3 regions of the Ancylobacter sp. GW821-FHT10E12 genome follow, and region 2 is predicted to be linked to each of the others. Evidence: predicted binding sites of a transcription regulator. Region 2 holds the regulator's gene; each other region holds the start of a gene.
The links. The regulator PhoB, encoded in region 2, activates phosphate uptake and scavenging genes when phosphate is short. The targets are predictions, from matches to a motif close to TGTCATNNANCTGTCAT.
Positions count from the first base shown of each region.

Region 1: the regulator PhoB is predicted to act here: its motif matches at 1,445-1,461, upstream of AC1RU4_RS02310 (UDP-2,3-diacylglucosamine diphosphatase).
Region 3: the regulator PhoB is predicted to act here: its motif matches at 1,813-1,829, upstream of olsB (l-ornithine N(alpha)-acyltransferase).

Region 1 covers NZ_JBXASN010000001.1:479,177-482,584, reverse strand. The annotation lists gene AC1RU4_RS02320 (fumarylacetoacetate hydrolase family protein) at 1-578, opposite strand, end outside; gene AC1RU4_RS02315 (LysE family translocator) at 724-1,320, shown strand; gene AC1RU4_RS02310 (UDP-2,3-diacylglucosamine diphosphatase) at 1,546-2,352, shown strand; gene AC1RU4_RS02305 (glycosyltransferase family 4 protein) at 2,352-3,408, shown strand, end outside.
Region 2 covers NZ_JBXASN010000005.1:33,641-37,048, reverse strand. The annotation lists gene pstB (phosphate ABC transporter ATP-binding protein PstB) at 1-740, shown strand, start outside; gene phoU (phosphate signaling complex protein PhoU) at 767-1,480, shown strand; gene phoB (phosphate regulon transcriptional regulator PhoB) at 1,525-2,226, shown strand; gene nthA (nitrile hydratase subunit alpha) at 2,431-3,180, shown strand; gene AC1RU4_RS07950 (hypothetical protein) at 3,177-3,408, shown strand, end outside.
Region 3 covers NZ_JBXASN010000005.1:200,070-203,477, reverse strand. The annotation lists gene AC1RU4_RS08725 (BQ00720 family protein) at 1-123, opposite strand, end outside; gene AC1RU4_RS08720 (Hsp20 family protein) at 170-592, opposite strand; gene olsB (l-ornithine N(alpha)-acyltransferase) at 734-1,636, opposite strand; gene AC1RU4_RS08710 (gamma-glutamyltransferase family protein) at 2,006-3,408, shown strand, end outside.

The sequences.
Region 1 (3,408 bases), on a different contig from region 2:
TTGCCGATCTCGTCCGGCGTCGCCAGGAACGGCCCCAGCGGACCGAAGGTCTCGCAGCTCTTGCCCTTGATCCACTGCCCGCCGTGCTCGATCTGGAAGGCGCGCTCGGACACGTCGTTGGCGAGGCAGAAGCCGGCAATATGGGCGCGCGCCTGCCCTTCCTCGACATGATGGGCGCGGGTGCCGATGACGATGCCGAGCTCCACTTCCCAGTCGAGCTTGGTCGAGCCCTTCGGCTGGATCACGTCGTCATTCGGCCCGACGACGCAGTTCGGCGCCTTGGAGAACAGCACCGGCTCGGTCGGGATGGCCATGCCCGCTTCCTCGGCGTGGTCGGCATAATTGAGGCCCACCGCGATGAAATGCCCGGGCCGCGCCACGCAGGCGCCGAGCCGCACGCCGGCCGGCGCCGCCGGCAGCGAGGCCGGCTCGATCGCCCTGAGCCGTGCGAGGCCGGCCGGGGTCAGCGTCGTGCCGCCGATATCGTCCACCACGCCGGTCAGGTCGCGCACCACGTCATTGGCGTCGAGCAGGCCGGGCTTCTCCTGTCCGGGAGCGCCGAAACGCACCAGTCTCATTCGATGATCCTCACATGTGTCGGGCGGGCGGATCATCGACCGGCTTCGGCCCGCGGGCAACAGCCGCGATTTCGGGTTGCCGGCGTGTCGCATCGTCACTAGCTGTTGCGCGCCGGCCAGCGTGCCGGGCAACAAGGCGAGTGCCATGCTCAGCGTGCCGATCCTCTCCCTCATCCTGTTCGGCTTTGCCGGCGGCGTCACGCCGGGACCGAACAACATGATTTCGGCCGGCACGGGCGCCGCCTTCGGCTTCCGCCGCACCGTGCCGCAGATACTCGGCGTGGCGATCGGCTTCGCGATCATGGTGGTCGCCGTAGGTCTCGGCCTCGGCAGCCTGTTCATCGCGGTGCCGCAGCTGCACTGGATCCTCAAGCTCGTCGGCGGCGCCTATCTCCTGTTCCTCGCCTGGAAGATCGCCAGCGCCTCCGGCGGCATGGGCGTCACCACGCTGGAGCGGCCGCCCACCCTGCTGCAGTCGGCGCTGTTCCAGTGGGTCAATCCCAAGGCGTGGACCATGGCGCTCGGCGTCATACCGGCCTTCACCATGCCGGGCGGCGACCTGCTCGGCGAGGTTCTCGTCATCGCGGCCGTCCTCGGCCTGCTCTCCCTGCCCTGCCTGGCGCTGTGGGCCGGCTTCGGCGTGCTGATCGGACGCCTGCTGTCGACACCGCGCCAGCACCGCATCCTCAACGTCGTCATGGGTGCGCTGGTCGCCGTCAGCGTCGTGACGCTTTTTCTCTGAGCTCTCCCGCGGGAGCGGTCCGAAAGTTAGTTTGCCTCCGCCCGGCAGAACCTGTCATGAATATCCCCTGATTTTGCATGGCGGAAAGCATGACGGGCGCTCTTCGATTCTGCCCTGCGGAAACCGTCATAAAAGCGTGACCCGAGTCGGGCTATTTGCCCACATGACCATATGGAAGCACCAGCCCGGCTCAGCCGCGGCGCATGGGCGGAGAGGTCTTTCGCGGTGAACGACGCACCCGACGCACGGCGCTACCGCAGTATATTCCTGTCCGACGTGCATCTCGGCACCAAGGGCTGCCAGGCCGAGATGCTGCTCGACTTCCTGCGCTGGCACGAGGCCGACACGCTCTATCTCGTCGGCGACATCGTCGACGGGTGGCGGCTGCGCGCCGGCTGGTACTGGCCGCAGGCGCATAACGACGTGGTGCAGAAGCTGCTGCGCAAGGGCCGCAAGGGCGCGCGCATCGTCTATCTGCCGGGGAACCACGACGAATTCCTCCGCGACTATTACGGCAATCATTTCGGTGGCATCGAAGTGGTGGAGACCGCCATCCACGAGGCCGCCGACGGCAAGCGCTACCTCGTCATCCACGGCGACGTGTTCGACGTGGTGGTGCGCCACGCCAAATGGCTCGCCTTCCTCGGCGACGGCGCCTACACCGCCGCGCTCGGCATCAACACCTATCTCAACTGGATCCGCCGGAAGCTCGGATTTCCCTATTGGTCCTTGAGCCAGTGGGCGAAGCTGAAGGTGAAGAACGCGGTGAACTTCATCGGCCGCTTCGAGGAAGCGGTGGCGAGCGAGGCGCGCCGGCACAAGGTCGACGGCGTCATCTGCGGCCATATCCACCACGCCGCCATGCACGACCAGTTCGGCGTGCAGTATCTCAATTGCGGCGACTGGGTGGAGAGTTGCACCGCCATCGTCGAACATCCCGACGGGCGCTTCGAGGTCATCGACTGGGCCCGCCACGTCCGCCAACGTGTCAACGAGCCGCTGGCGATCGCCGCTCCGAAAGTCGCCGCCTGATGCGCATCCTCATCGCCACCGACGCCTGGACCCCGCAGGTCAACGGCGTCGTGCGCTCGCTGGAGCACACCGCCCACGAGGCTCCCGCCTTCGGCGCCAGCGTATCCTTCCTGACGCCGCAGGATTTCCGCACCGTGCCGATGCCGACCTATCCCGAGGTCCGCCTCGCGCTCGCCACCCGCGCCATGGTGGCGCGGCGCATGGACGAGATCGGCGCCGATTTCGTGCATATCGCCACCGAAGGCCCGATCGGCACGCTGGCGCGCCGGGTCTGCCTGTCGCGCAGCCGGGTCTTCACCACCAGCTACCACACCCGCTTCCCGGAATATCTCGCCGCCCGTGCCCCGGTGCCGCGCGCGCTCTCCTATGCCTGGCTGCGCCGCTTCCACAATGCCGGCGCCGGCACCATGGTCGCCACCGCGACCATCGAGGCGGAGTTGCGCAAGCGCGGCTTCCAGCGGCTGATGCACTGGACGCGCGGCGTCGATTCCGAGCTGTTCCACCCTCGCGACGAAGCCGAGCGGGCCGCCGACCGCATCGCCGATCCGCTGCTCGACCTGCCGCGCCCGATCTTCCTCTATGTCGGCCGGGTGTCGGTGGAGAAGAATATCAGCGCCTTCCTCGACCTCGACCTGCCGGGCAGCAAGCTGGTGGTCGGCGACGGCCCCGCCCGCGCCGAGCTGGAGGCCAAGCACAAGCAGGCGCGGTTCCTCGGCCTGCGCGAGGGCGAGGCGCTGGCGCGCGCCTATGCGGCCGCGGACGTGTTCGTGTTCCCGAGCCTTACCGACACGTTCGGCATCGTGTTGCTGGAAGCGCTGGCGAGCGGGCTCCCGGTCGCCGCCTTCCCGGTCGCCGGACCGCTGGACGTCATCGGCTCGGCACCCGCCGATACGCCGGTCGGCGTGCTCGACAACGATCTGCGCCGCGCCGCGCTGGCCGCGCTCGAACTCGGCCGCGAGGCGCCGCGTGCGTTCGCGCTGCGCCACAGCTGGCGCGCCTGCACCAAGCAGTTCCTCGACAATGTCGAACAGGCGCAGGTAAGCGCCGACCGCGCCA
Region 2 (3,408 bases):
AGGTCGAGAAGCTGAATTTCTACTACGGCGAAAATCACGCGCTGAAGAACATCAACTTCCACATCCCCGAGAAGCGCGTCACCGCGATGATCGGGCCGTCGGGCTGCGGCAAGTCCACGCTGCTGCGCATCTTCAACCGCATGTACCAGCTCTATCCGGGCCAGCGCGCGGAAGGGCAGATCCTGTTCGACGGCGTCGACCTGCTCGGCAAGGAGCTCGATTCCACCATCGTGCGCTCGCGCATCGGCATGGTGTTCCAGAAGCCGACGCCGTTCCCGATGTCGATCTACGACAACATCGCCTTCGGCGTGCGCCTGCACGAGAGCCTCTCCAAGGCGCAGATGGACGAGCGCGTCGAATGGTGCCTGCGCAAGGCCGCCATCTGGGAAGAGACCAAGGACCGCCTGCACACCTCGGCGCTCGGCATGTCCGGCGGCCAGCAGCAGCGCCTGTGCATCGCCCGCACCATCGCGGTGCGCCCGGAAGTGATCCTGCTCGACGAGCCCACCTCGGCGCTGGACCCGATCTCGACCTCGAAGATCGAGGACCTGATCGACGAGCTGAAGCAGGAATTCACCATCGTCATCGTCACGCACAACATGCAGCAGGCCGCCCGCTGCGCCGACATCACCTCGTTCTTCTATCTCGGCGAGCTGATCGAGGCCGGCCCGTCGGCCGATATCTTCACCAATCCGCGCGAGGCGCGCACCCGCGACTACATCACCGGCCGCTTCGGCTGAACCGCGCGACGAAAGAGATCATCCCCATGACCGAACACATCGTCTCGTCGTTCGACGCCGATCTCAAGGAGATCGGCCGTCGCGTCGTGGAAATGGGCGGGCAGGCCGAACAGCTGGTCGCCGATTCCGTGCAGGCGCTGGTGAAGCGCGACACCGAGCTCGCCCAGAAGGTGATCGTGCTCGACGGCCCGATCGACCTCTTGCAGCGCGAGATCGAGGAAAAGGCGATCCTCACCATCGCCCGCCGCCAGCCGCTGGCCGGCGACCTGCGCGAAATCGTCGCCGCCATGCGGATCGCCAACGACCTGGAGCGCATCGGCGACCTCGCCAAGAACACCGGCAAGCGCGTGCTGGCGCTTTCCGGCGAGTTCCACCCGCAGAAGCTGGTGCGCGGCGTCGAGCACATGGCGGGCATCGTGTTCGAGCAGCTGAAGATGGTGCTGGACGCCTATGCGAGCCGCGAGGACGCGCGCGCCATCGAGGTCTGGCAGCGCGACGGCGAAGTCGACGTGCTCTACACCTCGCTGTTCCGCGAGCTCCTCACCTACATGATGGAGGATCCGCGCAACATCTCGCTGTGCACGCACCTGCTGTTCTGCGCCAAGAACATCGAGCGCATCGGCGACCACGCCACCAACATCGCCGAGACCGTGCACTACCTCGCGACCGGCCAGTTGCTCACCGACGAGCGGCCCAAGCAGGACACCACCAGCATGACCTCGGTTCCGTTCCCGTCCTGAGCCGGACGGAACGGCAGTCACGCGCAGCTTGCACGGGGAACGCGATGCCGACCAACATTCTCATCGTCGAGGACGAGGAGCCGCTGACCCTGCTCCTGCGCTACAATCTCGAAGCCGAAGGCTATGCGGTGGAGAGCGTCGGGCGGGGCGACGAGGCGGAGACCCGGCTGCGCGAGACGGTGCCGGACCTGCTGCTGCTCGACTGGATGCTGCCGGGCCTGTCCGGCATCGAATTGTGCCGGCGCCTGCGCGCCCGGCCGGAGACCGAGCGCATGCCGATCCTCATGCTCACCGCCCGCGGCGAGGAGACCGAGCGCGTGCGGGGGCTGGCCACCGGCGCCGACGACTACGTGGTGAAACCGTTCTCGGTGCCCGAGCTGGTGGCGCGGGTGCGGGCGCTGCTGCGCCGGGCCAAGCCGGACCACGTCTCGACGCTGCTGCGCGCCGGCGACATCGAGCTCGACCGCGAGACCAAGCGGGTGCACCGTTCCGGCCGCGAGCTGCATCTCGGGCCGACCGAGTTCCGGCTCTTGGAATTCCTCATGCAGTCGCCCGGCCGGGTCTATTCGCGCGAGCAGCTGCTCGACGGCGTGTGGGGCCAGGACGTCTATATCGACGAGCGCACGGTGGACGTGCATGTCGGCCGCCTGCGCAAGGCGCTGAACCGTCCGCGCCAGCCCGACCCGATCCGCACCGTGCGCGGCTCCGGCTACTCGTTCAACGAGATGTTCGCCCGCGCGCATTGAGCGCGGCCGGCGACAACAGGCGCCGGCGACCTCCACGATATGGCGTGTCGGCGCATCCGGGGGGGCGTCGCGCGGCCATGGCGCCGGTCCGTCGCCGCGATCTTGGGCATGCCGCTTTTCTACCCCTGCGTCGTCGACAGGCGCCCGGCATGTCCGCATAGTGTCGCCCTCACGGCGCCCAGGCGCTTCGGCGGACCGACTGTCATGGCAGCGCAAGACCAAGATCACGAACACGACCACGATCACGACCACGATCACGACCACGACCACGATCACGGCGACCATCCCCACGATCCTCACGACCATTTCCACCGCATCCATTCCGAGCCCGCCGATGCGCTGCTGACCTCGATCGCCGACATCGAGATCAGCGCCCGCGTCAAGGCGCTGGAGGAACTGCTCACCCGGAAGGGTCTGGTCGATCCCGCCGCGCTCGACGCGGTGGTCGATCTCTACGAGAACCGCATCGGCCCGAGGAACGGCGCCAGGGTCGTCGCCCGCGCCTGGACCGACCCGGCCTATCGGGCCTGGCTGTTCGAGGACGCCAATGCCGCCATCGCCGATCTCGGCTTCACCGGCGCGCAGGGCGAGAACATGGTGGCGTTGGAAAACACCGCCGAGGTGCACAATGTCGTCGTCTGCACCCTGTGCTCCTGCTACCCGTGGCCGGTGCTCGGCCTGCCGCCGGTCTGGTACAAGAGCATGCCCTATCGCACCCGCATCGTGCGCGATCCGCGCCCGGTGCTGGCCGAATTCGGCACGCGGCTGCCCGACGGCATGGAAATCCGCGTCTGGGACAGCAATTCGGAAATCCGCTACCTCGTCATCCCCCGCCGTCCGCCCGGCACCGAGGGGATGGACGAGGCGGCGCTGGCCGCCCTCGTCACCCGCGACAGCATGATCGGCGTCACCGAGGCCGGTACTTCCGCACCTGCCATGGAGGCGGCGCCATGAATTCCCTGCATGATTGCGGCGGCGTCGACGGCTTCGGCCGCGTGGTGCCGGAGGGCTATGACGGGCGCGAGCCGGTGTTCAAGCAGGAATGGGAGCGGCGCATGTGCGCCCTCTTCATGATCACCATCGGCGCGCATTATTCCGACGACGAGTTCCGCCAGTCGCGCGAGCGGCTGGACCCGGCGCTGTACCTCACCCGGCCCTATTACGAGCAATGGTGGTTCGCGG
Region 3 (3,408 bases), 170 kb from region 2:
TTCCGAGGCGATCGGGCGCACATAGGCGATGTGGCCGCCGCCGAGGCTGGCGAAGGCTTCCGGCGTCAGCTCGCCGGGAACGGCACCGTTGGCAGACGGGTCGACATGAAATTCGTTGGTCATGGTCCGCGACTCCTTTCCAAGCTGTCGAGACCGGATCAGGGCATGCTCATTCGTCGGTTGCTATGGCGATACGCCTGACCACCCGTTCCGGTTCCGGCCGGATGAGGTCAACCGACAAAAGACCGTTCTTCAATTCAGCTCCGACGACACGCATTCCCTCAGCCAGCACGAAGGTGCGCTGGAACTGGCGGGCTGCGATGCCTCGATGAAGAAAGGTCCGCCCAGGCTCCTCGGCCTGACGGCCGCGGATGACGAGCTCTTTTTCCTCCAGCGTCACTTCCAGCTGATCGCGGCTGAAGCCGGCGACAGCAAGAGTGATGCGCAGCCGCTCGGGCTGGTCCGGCGCGGCTATGCGTTCGACATTGTAGGGCGGGTATCCGTCCGAGCCTTTGGCGACCCGGTCCAGAGCCCGCTCCACCTCGTCGAACCCTAGAAGAAAGGGACTCGACAGCGTGGGAATACGCGACATGCTCCCAAAGTCCTTGTCCGAAGCGACTTTGCAGTTTGGGACCCCCGAGGGGCATCCCGTTGAGGGTCATATGGGCAAGGCAGCGCGGCGGCGCAAGATGTCGCCGGCCGCGGTATTTTCAGGGAATCGACAGGCAATCGGTCAGGCGGCGTGCCGTTCGGCATTCACCCCGAAATGGCCGAGATAGCGCGGATTGATGCGCTCGATCGGCAGCACGATCAGCACGTCGGTGGTGCCGAACTGGTGATCGACAACCGCACCTTCGCCGATCTGGGCGCCAAGGCGCAGATAGCCCTTGATGAGCGGCGGCAGCTCGTTGAGCGCGGCCTTGGCGTCGATGCCGTCCTTCGCCACGCCGTCCATCGCCGCCATGCGGCCCGGCAGCGCCCGTGCGCGCCATTCCGGCTCGGAGGGGGCGAAATGATGCAGGAAGGAAAGCGGCCGGGCGAGCTCAAGGGGATCGGTACCTTCAAGGCTGGCGCAGCCGAACATCACGTCGATATGGTGCCGGCGCACATAGGCCCAGATGCCGTGCCAGAGCAGCTCCACCGTGCGCTTGGTGCGGTAGGGTCGCAGCACGCAGGAGCGGCCGAGCTCCAGGAACCGCCGATGCGGGTGCCGGGCGAGCAGCGGACCGATGTCGAACTCGCTGGCGGTGTAGAAACCGCCATGACGATCGGCGATCTCCTGCCGCAGCAGGCGGTAAGTGCCGACCACCTGGGGCACGCGGCGCCCGCGCACGGTGCGGCAGGAATCGTGGTCGAGTACTAGGAGATGGTCGCAAATGGCGTCGAACCCGTCGAAATCGCGGCGGGCGAGGCGGGCGGCAGTGGCCGGCACCGCCGACATCTCCTCGTAGAACACCTCGTAGCGCAGCCGTTGCGCGCGCCGCACATCGGCGGCGGTCCGGGCGAGGCGCACTTCCAGCGAGCCGATGCGGCCGAGGCTTTCCGGCCCCGGCTGGGCCCGGCTCTCGCGATGACGCAGGCCGGAATAGGAGCGCAGCGCCGGTACCAGCCGCGAGGGGGCGAGCGGCCCGGCCATGCGGCGCATCGGCTCAGCGAGATGGGGCGCGAATGCCGCGGGCAGAACCAGCCGGAGTGCGGAAGCGAAGGCGTTCGGCGTGGTCCGGGCCGGGCCGTCGGCAATCGATTGGGTCATGGCGTGCCCTTGCATCTGTCGCACATCATAGCTTCAAGGGTCTAGAGAATCACGCTTCTCCGACGCGGTTATGACAGATCGGGCGTCACCATGGGGCTTTTGCGACAGGTGCGCCTGCGGCGCCGGCCGGGGGACGGAGGCTTCTCACGCCATGGATGGGCGGTGTATCAGCGTGAGGATGACGGCAATGCCGCCCGAACGGCGGTGCGGACAGGAAATGGCCCCGGGATGGGGCGCGACCGAGGGGCGATGATGCGCGATTTCGAAGGACCGGGCCGCTCGCTCGCGGTGGGGCGTGAGGCGATGGTGGCGACCTCGCATCCGGCGGCGACGCTGGTCGGCCTCGACATTTTGAAGGCCGGCGGCAATGCGATCGACGCCGCGGTTGCGGCCTGCGCCGTGCAATGCGTGGTCGAGCCGGGTTCGACCGGCATCGGCGGCGATTGCTTCGCGCTGCTGGCACCGGATGTCGGCGGCGAGGTGCTGGCCTATAACGGTTCCGGCCGCACGCCGGCGGTGCTGACGCTGGAGCGCTTCCGGGCGCTGGGATTCAGCGAGATCCCCCGCGCTTCGCCGCATGCGGTCACCGTGCCGGGCGCCGTCGAGGCCTGGGCGCGGCTGATCGCCGACCATGGGCGGCTCGATCTCGGCGCGGTGCTGGCGCCGGCGGTTCGGATCGCCCGCGAGGGCTTTGTCGTCGCCCCCCGCGTCGCCTATGATACCGCCAACCAGGCCGAGCTCCTGCGCGGCGACGCCACCTCGGCGGGGGTGTTCCTGCCGGGCGGGGCGCCGCCGTCGGTGGGCGACGTGCTGACCCAGCCGATGCTGGCCGACACGCTGGAGGCCATCGGCCGCGACGGACCGGACGCCTTCTATCGCGGGCCGGTCGCCGATGACATGGTGGGCTTTCTCCAGAGCCTCGGCGGTCTCCATGCGCTCGAGGATTTCGCGACGGTACGGGGCGAGTATGTGACGCCGATCCGCACCCGCTTCCACGGCCACGACATCTACGAATGCCCGCCCAACGGCCAGGGGATCATCGCGCTGATGATCCTCAACATCCTGTCGCGCTTTCCCGGTGGCGGCGATCCGTTGAGCCCGGAGCGGCTGCATATCGAAATCGAGGCGACGCGCCTTGCCTATGCCGCCCGCGACCGCTTTCTCGCCGATCCGGCGCAGGCCGAGGTGCCGGTCGAGTACCTGCTCTCCGGCCGTCTCGCCGATGAGCTCGCCGGCGAGATCGATCCGGTTCGGGCGCTGCCGGCCATGCCGGCCTTCGGCAATGGCGTCGAGCACAAGGACACCGTCTATATCGCCGTCGTCGACAAGGACCGGATGGCGGTGAGCTTCATCAACTCGATCTTCCATCCCTATGGCACCGGGCTGATGAGCCCGAAGAGCGGCGTATTGTTCCATAATCGCGGCCAGAGCTTCGTGCTTGAGCCCGGTCATCGCAACGCGCTCGCGCCCGGCAAGCGGCCGCTGCACACCATTATCCCCGGCATGGCGGTGAAGGACGGGCGGGTGGTGATGCCCTTCGGCGTGATGGGCGGGCAATATCAGGCGATGGGCCACGCGCATTTCCTCGCCAAGGTGCTCGGCGACGGGCTCGACATCCAGAGCGCCATCGACCTGCCGCGGCTGTTCCCGCTGCC